DNA from 4 places in the Clostridium sp. AN503 genome. Region 4 is predicted to be linked to each of the others. Evidence: predicted binding sites of a transcription regulator. Region 4 holds the regulator's gene; each other region holds the start of a gene.
The links. Region 4 encodes NrdR, which represses ribonucleotide reductase genes. Its sites were predicted from a motif close to CACNANATNTNGTG; they were not measured.
Positions count from the first base shown of each region.

Region 1 (3,166 bases), 790 kb from region 4:
TCACGGCACAGCTCAAGCCGCTCGTCAAAGAGCTTCCAGAATGTCTCTTCGTCTCCTCTGGCAATGATCCCGATCTGCGGAAGGTTGATGCTGACCACACCCTGGTTGAACCGGCCCTCCCATTTATAGTTTCCATCCTCGTCCTTCCACGGGGACAGAAAAGAACGGCAGCCCATACAGCTGAAAACGTTGCCCTCGTAATTCTCGCGCATCTTCTTTGCGGATATGTAATCCGGGTACATCCGTTTTGCCGAACACTGTACCGCAAGACGTGTCACATAGTCGTACGCCCCGCCTTTTAGGCAGTTGCATTCATCCAGCACATAGATCAGCTTGGGGAATGCCGGGGTCACATAGACTCCCTGCTCGTTCTTCGTTCCCTCCAGCCTCTGGCGCAGGATCTCCTCGATGATCATCACGTTTTCTTCTACATACTCGTAATCCGGCTCGATCTGCATAAACAGGGTCACAAAGGGCGCCTGACCGTTGGTGGTCATCAGAGTGTTGATCTGATACTGGATCGTCTGGACGCCTGACTTTAATTCGTCGCGCAGGCGGATGTTCACAATACGTTTTAGCTCTGCCTCTCCAATGCTGCCGGACTGCTCACCGCCTGCCTCCAGGCCAAACTCCCTGCGCAGCTCCCGGTCGTATTTTTCACGGCTCCTGCGCAGATATTTTCCCAGATGCTTTACCGCCACGGACTGTCCTCCATACTGGTTGCTGGCAACCGCCGCGATGATCTGCGTTGTGACGATACAGGCCACCTGAAAGCTCTTCGGCGACTCGATCAGTTTCCCGTTCATCACGGTTCCATGATCCAGCATATCCCCGATATCGATCAGACAGCAGTTAAAGATCGGCTGGATAAAATAATCGGCATCATGGAAATGCAGCACTCCATTCTCATGGGCCATGGTGATCTGCTCCGGCAAAAGCAGCCTTTTAGTCACATCCCTGGAGACCTCTCCCGCAATGTAATCCCTCTGGGTAGATGCCAGCGTGGTGTTCTTGTTGGAGTTCTCCTCCGCCAGCTCCTTATTCTCATTGCGGATCAGCTTGAGAATGGACTCATCCGTGGTGTTGGATTTACGCAGCAGCGCCCTCTGAAAGCGGTAGATCATATATTTCTTCGCGAGAGCATACTTGTTGCGCTCCACCAGACGCGCCTCGATCATATCCTGGATCGTCTCTACCGGCATCACGTCCGTGGCCTGCGATTCCACATAGCGGATCGTGTCCTCGATCAGGGCCGCGTCCACCCGCTCCTGCTCCTCCACTGTCTCATTGGCTTTTTCTATGGCGGCGCGGATCTTCTCCGCGTCATAGGCCGCTACACGGCCGTCACGTTTCTGTACTTTCATGGTAATCCCCCTTATGATAAATAAAGCAGATTAAGATCCTGGCTGCACCTGGATCTTGATCCGGCTGATCTGGTCAGTTTTGTCTGTTTACTATATTTTGTTTGTAGGTTTTCGCAAAGCGCTATATATAGTTTGATCTTCTTTTTCTGTAGGATTTTATTATAATCGGTGACTGCCTCTTTGTCTATATCATAATCCATAAAAAAGTTCTTGATGCAGCGGTATGCAGCGGTACTTCCCCCGGGATAAAGCCTGGGATTTTCTTTGGTCAGGCGATCTTTTACCAGCTTCTGTTCGCATTGCAAAATGCAATATATATTTGACATTTTGCAATGTGTATGGTATAGTGGAATCAGGAGGCAGGACCAATGAAAAATCTGAAATTGAAATCGGCGCGTGCCGCCAAAGATATGTCGCAGGGAGACCTGGCGGCTGTCGTCGGGGTGACGAGGCAGACCATCGGCATGATCGAAACCGGCGATTATAACCCGTCTTTGAAGCTCTGCATCGCAATCTGCAAAGCTCTGGACAAAACATTGGATGACTTATTTTGGGAGGTATGATGATATGGATGAACGTGTGAAAAGTACTTATGAAAAGATTTACGCGGAATTGTTCCGGATCGTCCTGTTTGGATGCTGTGTATCGATCATAATCAAGACCGCTGTGCTGGGGATGGGCGCCCTGGACTGTATCCCGGAATATCCGATCTTGGTTGGATGCCCTGTCTATCTTCTGATACGGGGCAGGATGCTGGGTGTGACGCAGGTTATGGTTCCTGCAAATAAGTTTAAACAGAATCTGGTGCTCGCGTTAGTCTGCGCTCTGGCGGTTTCTGTATTTGTGTTCGTGGCGGTTCTGCAAAACAGGGGTAAGGACGTGGAATGGGCGAATGTGCTGGGGTTTGCATTTTCTTTTATTGGATGCTTTTTGGCGGCACAGATTGGATTCCGGAAGTGGGCGGATCGGCAGCAGAAAAAGATGGATGATAAGTATGATGATTAGTCCGCAGATTAGTCCGCAGTGCACCTCCATTCCGCTTCGCTGCATGCCCTCTGTGCGCTTTCACACCAGGCTCGAAAAACCCTCGCCAAGTGTTCAATGCGTCGGTCGCGGGCTGTCGCATTGGTCGCGTTGATCTACTACGCAGTGCACCTCCATTCCGCTTCGCTGCATGTCGGTCGCGGGCTGTCGCCCTATGTCAAGAAACAGAGTGGAACCGCCGCTCGAAAGCAAGCTTTCGGACGGCGGTTCCACTCTGTTTCTTTCCGCACTGCTCATAGCTAGCACGAAAATTGGCTCTCGTACAGGTTTGCGTAGAATCCTTTTTTCTCTAATAACCCTTCATGCGTCCCCTGCTCTATAATGTGTCCGTCTTTCATCACCAGTATCACATCTGCTTCTCGGATCGTCGACAATCTATGTGCCACAATAAAGCTGGTTCTCCCTTCCATCATCACAGCAAATGCCTTTTGGATGCGGATCTCAGTTCGTGTGTCTATGGAGGAGGTGGCTTCGTCCAGGATCAGCATTGGCGGCAGGCAGAGCATGACGCGGGCGATGCACAGCAGCTGCTTCTGGCCCTGGGACAGGTTTCCTCCGTCTTCTGAGATCACAGTGTCGTAGCCCTGGGGCATCCTTTTGATGAAGCTGTGGGCATGGGCCTCTTTGGCGGCATGGATGACCTCTTCGTCTGTGGCGTCTGGCCGGCCATAGGCAATGTTTTCACGGATCGTTCCGGATTTCAGCCAGGTCTCCTGCAGTACCATGCCGTAGCTGGTCCTCAGGCTTTTTCTTGTCAC
Region 1 is NZ_JBFDTP010000002.1:2,020,019-2,023,184, forward strand. It holds gene nrdD (anaerobic ribonucleoside-triphosphate reductase) at 1-1,364, opposite strand, end outside; gene AB1I67_RS16680 (helix-turn-helix transcriptional regulator) at 1,733-1,927, shown strand; gene AB1I67_RS16685 (DUF6773 family protein) at 1,932-2,369, shown strand; gene AB1I67_RS16690 (ABC transporter ATP-binding protein) at 2,648-3,166, opposite strand, start outside.
Region 1: nrdD (anaerobic ribonucleoside-triphosphate reductase) is a predicted target of NrdR. The motif match lies at 1,453-1,466, and genes of this name have one in related genera.

Region 2 (3,166 bases), on a different contig from region 4:
GAGGGACCGGCTCCCTGTATGTTTCAGCGCATCATCTGATGAACTGGGCGTTGAGTCTGGATTTGCCGTGTCCGAAGGATCCTCTGGAGGGACATCTGCCAGAGTGCCGTTCACCTGAACTCCATCCTTTGCCAGCAGATATGCTGTTCCGATGGTCCGTTCATCGTAAGTGTACTTAAGGAGCGCCACTGCGTTGTCCGGATGATGTGCAGGAAGCTCCTCCAGGGATAAGTCGGCATCTGCGAAGGAAGCGTTCTTCGGCAGGGTAAGCACCCTGCCGGGCTCGATCACAAGATCGGAGGCCTTGAACTGTCCGGTATCCAGGCTGAGTGTCTCATCACCAGTCACATAGCGGGATTCGTTGTCGGCAATATTCAGGTTCTGGAAACTGCGGAAGCCGAAGTCAAGCAGCTCCTTTCCATCCAGGAAATACTGGCGGGTCTGACCCTGCTGTCCTTTCAGGATGACGGAAATGATCTTCCGGCCATCGCTTTCCGCATAAGTCACCAGTGTATTTCCCGCTTTTAACAGATATCCGGTCTTTCCTGCCACAGCCGCCGGGAAATAGAAGGGGCTGGAGGGATCGTCCGTATAGAGGAGACGGTGCTCCGTCCGGAAGGAAACCCCGTCCGGGTTGTTGGTGGTAGGTGCGATCGTATGGGTAAGGGTGGAATTGATCTTTAAAAGCGTCTCATTTTTGTAAGCGGCCTGGGCGATCAGCGCCATGTCATAGGCGGACACATACTGGGTATCGCCGTTCAGCCCGGAAGGATTGTCAAAATGACTTTCCACGCAGCCTAACTCCTCCAGCTTCGCGTTCATCATATCCACAAATTCAGGGATGCTTCCCGCCACATGTTCGGCAAGGGCATTGGCAGCCTGGTTCACGGAGATGAGGAGCAGGGAATAGAGGCAGTCCTCCACCGACATCTGGTCTCCGGCAACAAGGCTTAACTTGTTTCCACTGTCGGATTCCACGCTCATCATGGCAGTTTCGGAGAAGGTGACAGTCTCATCTAAACTGCTGTGCTCCAGCACGATCAGAGCGGTGAGGATCTTGGTGATGCTTGCGGGCGGATAAGTCTCATGGATACCCTGGCCGAACAGGACTGCGCCTGATTCCGCATCCATGACTATACCTGCCTCGGCCTGGATCCCCGTATCCGCAGGCCAGGTGGGTTTTGCCCAGGCAGTGATTATAAAAAGCTGGCAGGCCAGCAGGATGCACAATATCTGTTTTATCTTTTGCTTCAATATTAAAACCTCCCAATCTCAGACAAAATTCACACATGTTTTATCATACCTTATATGATTTGAATATTCAAGAAAATATTATTGAAATTACCCCTTCCCTTCTTCTATGTTTTGTAGTATGATATTACAGGACACTAGATATAGATTATTTTAGTGCTTACATAGACAACATATAGTATACGCTAAAGGGAGTGGAAACAAAATGGAAGTAAAAACAAATGTTATCAAAAGAAATGGGAAAGAAGTATCCTTTGATGTATCCAAAATCGTAAACGCAATCAGGAAGGCGAATCTGAGCGTGGAGCGGATTCACCAGATGAATGAGGATCAGATAAATGCAGTGGCAGAGACGATCGCAAAAATGGTAGACGAAGCGACGCATGCAGTCAACGTGGAAGATATCCAGGATATGGTAGAGACGGGTATCATGGAGATGCGCGGTTATGAGGTGGCACAGAAGTATGTGCGTTACCGCTATAAAAGGGAATTGACCCGTAAATCCAACACTACGGATAACGGCATCCTTTCTCTGCTGGAGCATATCAATGAAGAGGTAAAGCAGGAGAATTCCAACAAGAACCCGGTGATCAATTCCACTCAGCGTGACTATATGGCAGGTGAGGTCAGCAAGGACTTAAGCCGGCGTGTGCTGCTGCCGGAGGAGATCGTCCAGGCCCACGAGGCGGGGATCATCCATTTCCATGATACGGACTATTATGCGCAGAAGGAGCACAACTGCGACCTGATCAACCTGGAGGACATGCTGCAGAACGGTACGGTCATCAGCGAGACCATGATCGAGAAGCCGCACAGCTTTTTTACCGCCTGCAATGTGACCACTCAGATTGTTGCGCAGGTAGCCAGCAACCAATATGGCGGTCAGTCCTTTACTCTTTCCCATTTGGCGCCGTTTGTGGATATCAGCAGGCAGAAGATCCGTAAGAGCGTGATCGCAGAGCGTGAGGAGTGTGGTGAGAGCCTGGATGAGGCGATTGTCAGCAAGGTGGTGGAGCGCCGCCTGAAAGAGGAGATCAGGAGCGGCATCCAGACCATACAGTACCAGCTCATCACTCTGATGACCTGTAATGGCCAGGCGCCGTTCGTTACGGTGTTTATGTATCTGGATGAAGTCCCCAAGGGACGTACCAGGGAGGATCTGGCCCTGATCATCGAGGAAGTGATGCTCCAGAGGATGCAGGGAGTGAAGAATGAGAAGGGCGTATGGATCACTCCTGCATTTCCCAAGCTGATCTATGTGCTGGATGAGGACAATATCACCGAGGACGCCCCGTACTGGTATCTGACAGAGCTGGCGGCAAAATGTACGGCAAAGCGCATGGTGCCCGATTATATTTCTGCAAAGATCATGAAGGAACTGAAGCGCGGAAATGTATATACCTGCATGGGCTGCCGTTCCTTCCTGACTGTGGAGGATTCCCAGCGGAATCCGGACGGAAGCCACAAGTTTTACGGCCGGTTCAACCAGGGAGTGGTGACCATCAACCTGGTGGATGTGGCCTGTTCCTCCGACGGGAATATGGAACGGTTCTGGGATATTCTGGATGAGCGTCTGGAGCTGTGCCACCGGGGACTCCGCTGCAGGCACGAGCGTCTGTTGGGTACGATATCGGATGTGGCGCCGATCCTCTGGCAGAATGGGGCGCTGGCGAGACTGAAAAAAGGAGAGACCATCGATAAGCTTTTGTTTAACGGTTATTCAACGATCTCTCTGGGCTATGCCGGCCTTCATGAGATGTGCATGCGGATGACCGGGAAATCCCACACCGATCCGGAAGGAAAAGAGTTTGCGTTAAAGGTGATGCAGCGGCTTAACGATAAGTGTGCTGAGTGGAAGGCTGCCGAGAATATCAGCTATTCTGTGTACGGTACGCCGATGGAATCCACCACATAT
Region 2 is NZ_JBFDTP010000001.1:204,951-208,116, reverse strand. It holds gene AB1I67_RS00885 (D-alanyl-D-alanine carboxypeptidase family protein) at 1-1,254, opposite strand, end outside; gene nrdD (anaerobic ribonucleoside-triphosphate reductase) at 1,457-3,166, shown strand, end outside.
Region 2: nrdD (anaerobic ribonucleoside-triphosphate reductase) is a predicted target of NrdR. The motif match lies at 1,419-1,432, and genes of this name have one in related genera.

Region 3 (3,166 bases), 2.0 Mb from region 4:
AAAGATCGAGGAGGTTCGGGAGCGTATCTGGGAGCTTAACGCCACCGGAGTTGTCTGTGATGATGAACTCTCTCCGGCCCAGCTTCGGAATCTGGAGGATGCGCTGGATACCAAGGTCATGGACCGGACTATGGTCATCCTGGATATCTTTGCGGCAAGGGCTACCACCAGCGAGGGGAAGATCCAGGTAGAGCTGGCCCAGCTCAAGTACCGGGCAGCCCGGCTGGTGGGACTTAGAAGCTCCCTGTCCCGTCTGGGCGGCGGCATCGGGACCAGAGGTCCGGGTGAGAAAAAGCTGGAGATGGACCGTCGTCTGATCCATGAGCGGATCGGACAGCTGAAAGCAGAGCTGGAGGAAGTGAAGCGCCACCGGGATGTGATACGGAAACAGCGGGAAAAGGCCCACACGCCTGTTGCCGCGATCGTGGGCTATACTAATGCGGGGAAGTCCACACTGTTAAATCGTCTGACGGATGCAGGGATACTGGCGGAAGATAAGCTGTTCGCAACCCTGGACCCGACCACCCGCGGCCTGGAGCTGGAGAGCGGACAGAAGATTCTTCTGACGGATACCGTAGGATTTATCCGGAAGCTGCCCCACCATCTGATCGAAGCGTTCAAGAGCACGCTGGAGGAAGCAAAATACAGTGATATCATCCTTCACGTAGTGGACTGCTCCAACCCCAATATGGATATGCAGATGCATGTGGTGTATGAAACCCTGCGTGAGCTGGAAGTGGAGGACAAGATCATCGTCACGGTCTTCAATAAGACGGACAAAAAAACAGATGATGAATTTCCGAGAGATCTTAAGTCGGATTATCAGGTGCGGATCTCTGCAAAAACCGGGGAAGGATTAGGAGAGCTTATAGATACCCTGGAAAAGATCTTAAGAAGTCAGAAAGTGTATCTGGAACGTCTCTTTTCTTACCAGGAAGCGGGAAAGATTCAGACGATTCGGAAGTATGGGGAGCTGCTCTCGGAGGAGTACGAGGCGGACGGAATCGCCGTAAAAGCCTATGTTCCGGCAGAATTATTCGCCGGTCTGGTGACAAAACCGTGATGTCCCGTTGGACAGATCAGTTATAAGAAAATGTGATAAGACACAATATCTATGTTTCGCGTTTTTGAGCAAAACTAGATATTGTGTTTTCTTTTTGGCTCTGCTATAATCTATAACATAGCGCGATGATCGCGGTGAATTTTTTGGGAGTATTCGGTGGTTGAACCGGCAGGTGCGAAAGGAGAAAGGGATTTCATGATCAATGTAGTAAAACGCGACGGGGAAGTTGCGGAGTTTAGTCTGAATAAGATCACAGAGGCGATTAAGAAAGCATTTAAGGCTACGGGAAAGGATTACAACAACGAGATACTGGAGCTGCTGTCTCTGCGTGTGACCTCTGATTTCCAGGGGAAGATGCATGAGGGCAGTATTTCCGTAGAGCAGATACAGGACAGTGTCGAGCATGTGCTGGAGCAGACCGGTTATACGGATGTGGCGAAGGCTTATATTTTGTACCGCAAGCAGCGGGAGAAGATCCGCAACATGAAGACGACCATCCTGGATTACAAGGATGTGGTGAACAGCTACGTGAAGGTGGAAGACTGGCGTGTCAAGGAGAATTCCACTGTTACATATTCTGTGGGGGGACTGATCTTAAGCAACTCCGGTGCGGTCACTGCCAACTACTGGCTGTCTGAGATCTACGACCAGGAGATCGCGGAGGCACACCGCAATGCGGATATCCATATCCACGATCTGTCCATGCTGACCGGATACTGTGCAGGCTGGTCCTTAAAGCAGCTTTTGATCGAAGGGCTGGGCGGTATCCCGGGCAAGATCACCTCTGCACCGGCGAAGCATTTATCCGTGCTCTGCAACCAGATGGTGAACTTTCTGGGCATTATGCAGAATGAGTGGGCGGGCGCCCAGGCATTCTCTTCCTTTGATACCTATCTGGCTCCATTTGTGAAAGCGGACAACCTAACCTATCAGGAAGTAAAGAAATGTATTGAATCCTTCATTTACGGCGTCAATACTCCAAGCCGCTGGGGGACCCAGGCACCGTTCTCCAACATCACCCTGGACTGGACCGTTCCGAATGATATGGCGGAGCTTCCGGCGATCGTGGGCGGCAAGGAGATGGATTTTAAGTACAAGGACTGCAAACGCGAGATGGATATGGTCAATAAGGCATTTATTGAGACCATGATCGAGGGCGATGCCAACGGCCGCGGTTTCCAGTATCCGATCCCTACCTATTCCATTACCAGGGATTTTGACTGGTCAGACACGGAGAACAACCGGCTGCTGTTTGAGATGACCTCCAAGTACGGCACCCCGTATTTTTCCAACTATATCAACAGCGATATGGAGCCGAGCGATGTGCGCAGCATGTGCTGCCGTCTGCGCCTGGACCTTCGGGAGCTGCGCAAGAAGACCGGCGGATTCTTCGGTTCCGGCGAGAGCACCGGATCTGTAGGCGTTGTGACCATCAATATGCCGAGGATCGCATATCTTGCAAAGGATGAAGAGGATTTTTACGATAAGCTGGACAATATGATGGATATTTCGGCCCGTTCCTTAAGGGTGAAGCGGGAAGTGATCACGAAGCTTTTAAACGGCGGTCTGTATCCCTATACAAAGAGGTATCTGGGCAGCTTTGAGAATCATTTTTCCACCATCGGGCTGATCGGTATGAATGAGGTGGGCTTAAATGCCAGATGGATCGGAAAGGATATGACGGACCCGGAGACCCAGCAGTTTACCAAGGATGTGCTGAACCATATGAGGGAGCGTCTGGTGATGTACCAGGAGCAGTATGGCGACTTATATAACCTTGAGGCAACCCCTGCGGAGTCCACTACCTATCGTCTGGCAAAACATGATGTGAAGAAATACCCGGACATCAAGACAGCGGGCTGCAAGGGAGACACCCCTTACTATACCAACAGCTCCCATCTGCCGGTGGATTATACCGCGGACATTTTCGAGGCGCTGGATATCCAGGATCAGCTTCAGACCCTGTACACATCAGGGACCGTGTTCCATGCATTCCTGGGAGAGAAGCTGCCTGACTGGAAGGCCGCAGCAAAGCTGGTGCGGACCGTTGCGGAGAACTACCGCCTGCCGTATTATACGTTGTCGCCCACTTATTCGATCTGC
Region 3 is NZ_JBFDTP010000002.1:807,352-810,517, forward strand. It holds gene hflX (GTPase HflX) at 1-1,063, shown strand, start outside; gene AB1I67_RS10960 (ribonucleoside triphosphate reductase) at 1,259-3,166, shown strand, end outside.
Region 3: AB1I67_RS10960 (ribonucleoside triphosphate reductase) is a predicted target of NrdR. The motif match lies at 1,136-1,149, and genes of this name have one in related genera.

Region 4 (3,166 bases):
CGGGTCGTATCACCCTTCAGACGTGCAAGCACCGTCTCCGGCTGCACCCGAAGAAATACCACCGTTCCAAGCTGCCTCAAGATCACACGGTTCTGCTCCAGCAGCGGCAGGCCGCCGCCCACGGATATGACCGACCGGTCCGTCTCTGCCAAAAGCTTTTCCAGCACCCTGGTCTCTGCCCGGCGGAATGCCGGTTCTCCCTGGGTGGCAAAAATGTCAGAAATGGACATGCCCGCCTCTATCTCGATCATCTGGTCCGTATCCAGCAAAGGACTGCCTGCTGCCGCCGCATATGCGCCGCCCACACGGGTCTTGCCCGCCCCCATAAAACCGATCAGGATCACGTTCTGTTTCATCACGCATCCCCTCCCAGAAACCGGGACAGAAGCTCCCGCGCTCCGTCGATCACAGGCTCCGGTATCTTTACCTCAGGATACCACATTTCATAAGCTGCAATCCCCTGATATAAAAGCATGTCCAGCCCGTTGCTGGTCCTGGCTCCTGCAGCCGCTGCAAGCTTCATGAACTTCGTCTCCACAGGCGTATAGATCACGTCAAACGCCGCGCCCAACTTCTCATAAAACTCCGGCTCTGTGACCGGCGCAGCTTCCACATCCGGATGCATCCCCACACTGGTGGTCTGTACGGCCAGGCAGTCTTTCTCCGGGATGGAACGCCACTCTGAAAGCGCCAGCGGCACAAGAAGCTCCCTGCCGAACCGCCCATTGATATCATCCGACAGAGCACGCGCCTTATCCACACTCCGGTTGAGCACATAGACCCGGGCCGCGCCTTCCTTCGCCAGTACATAGGCTGCCGCCTTCGCAGCGCCGCCTGCTCCCAGAAGGATGCATGTCTCATCCTGTATCTCCATACCAGCTTCCGTCATGGCCCGGAAAAGCCCTGCTGCATCCGTATTATATCCTTTATAGCCCAGTTCATCCCGCACCAGGGTATTGACCGCACCGATCGCCTCCGCAGCCTCATCGATGCCGCACAGATGCTCCATGACTGCCTGCTTGTGAGGGATCGTCACATTGACGCCGGTCACGTTTAAGGCATACGCGCCTCTCACCGCAGCGCCCACCTGTCCAGGCTGTACCTTAAACGGCACATAGGTCATATCCACGCCGATCTGCTCCGAATAGTAGTTGTGCATCATCGGGGACATGGAGTGCTCGATCGGGCATCCCATCACCCCGCATACCATAGTCTTTCCGCTTGTCTTCATTGGTCAGTCTCTTTTCTCAGTTTCTTTTTATATAGATACAGCACAGGAGCTTCCAGGTAACGCTTCAGAACGATCTGGATCTCCTCCTTTGGATCAATGGGTTTCACCAGGATTCCATAGATCCCGCACCGGTTTGCGCCGTACACATCCGTGAACAGCTGGTCTCCCACAAACAGGGTCGTATCCCTGTCGGTCCCCATGATCTCCATGGCCTTTAGATAATTCCTGATCCCCGGTTTGCCCGCCTTGTGGATATAGGGTGAGTTTACCTTCTCTGCAAAAGACGCCACCCGCGGTTCCTTATTGTTTGATAAAAGGCAGGTCCTGATCCCCAGCCTGTGAAGCCGCTCAAACAGAACAAGCGCCCGCTTGTCCGCCGGCGCTCCGTGAGGAACCAGAGTATTGTCAATATCGAAGATCACCCCGCGGATGCCCCTTTCCTGCCACTGCTCCCAGGGTATCGCATCTGTACTGTCCAGCCACTCCTTCGGGTAAAATTGTTCTAGTATCAATGCCGGTCTCTCCTTCTATAAATGTCACTTATTCTTCAGCAGCTTGCCCAGCTCTTCCATAAACGTATTCACATCCTTGAACTCCCGGTATACGGATGCGAAACGTACATAAGCAACCTCATCCATCTGCTTGAGCCTGCGCATCACCAGCTCACCGATGGCGGAAGTCTCCACTTCCTTCTCCTCCATATTGAAGATCTGGTTCTCGATCTCGTCGATCATGGAATTGATCTGCTGTGTGGATACGGGACGCTTGTGGCAGGAGTGGATGATCCCCGCCTCGATCTTGGAGCGGTCGTAAGCCTCCCTGGAACGGTCCTTCTTGATCACCATAAGCGGCATGGTCTCTAATTTTTCATAAGTTGTAAAGCGCTTCCCACAGGTCTCGCACTGACGGCGGCGCCGGATAGAGCTGTTGTCATCTGCCGGCCTGGAATCGATTACCTTCGTATCTGCTGCGTTGCAATATGGACATTTCAACTTTTTTTCCTCCTGGTTTTCAACCCCTTGATTTGGTTTTACGTCAATGTTTTACGTCAACTTACATTACGTCTATTTTACATTACCTGCCAAATATGCGCAAGCTGTTTTTCAGCCGGGGATGACGTGTTGGGATATCATATGGATTGCCGTGCCGGCGGCAGCCGCCATAAACTGCGGTCATAACTGGCTAATCATACTTACAGGCTTTCTCCACATCCTTGAGCTTCTTGATCTCCACCAGGATGATATCGTCCCCGATCTGTTTCACGTCGCAGAAGGAGATCACATACTCCTTTTCCCGTCCAAATATCCCGCAAAGGCACCCTGGCCCTGGTACGATCAGATGGGTGATACATCCGGTACACGGGTCAAATTCCACATCTCCCACATACCCCAGCCGTTTGCAGTCGCAGATATTGATCACTTCTTTTTTTTTAAATCAAAAATACGCATAGTCTACACCTGATTTCTCCCTTAGTGTATTCTATGCGTATTTTTCTGTTTTGTCCGTCCGGACCCTGAATTCCGTTTTATATGGGATATTCCGGAACTCCGGGCAATCCCTGCGTCTGATAAACCGGAGGATACTTTTCGTCCTTTATGGTCAGATAGAACCGTATATTGGTACAGACCAGATAGGGTGCGATCCAGATATAACCGATCCCAAACGTCAGATATCCCAATATAAAGATCCCGAAAAAGCTGAATTCCAGCCGGATCATCCGCCAGATATTCCCCTGCATCAGGTCTTTGCTGAACCGCATGGCTTCCATCACCCGAAGCTGAGGATCTTCAACCAATGCAGGCAGGGCCATAGCATAACGGCACAGGACGGCGATCGGCACCACCAGCATCAGGGGATATCCCACCAGGAAGCCTGCGCCGATATGCCTGCCGACAGAGAACAATATCCACAACAGCAGTCCCGGCAGACAGGACA
Region 4 is NZ_JBFDTP010000002.1:2,811,266-2,814,431, forward strand. It holds gene AB1I67_RS20315 (shikimate kinase) at 1-356, opposite strand, end outside; gene aroE (shikimate dehydrogenase) at 356-1,231, opposite strand; gene AB1I67_RS20325 (YqeG family HAD IIIA-type phosphatase) at 1,228-1,740, opposite strand; gene nrdR (transcriptional regulator NrdR) at 1,768-2,223, opposite strand; gene AB1I67_RS20335 (YlmC/YmxH family sporulation protein) at 2,414-2,650, opposite strand; gene AB1I67_RS20340 (DUF975 family protein) at 2,757-3,166, opposite strand, start outside.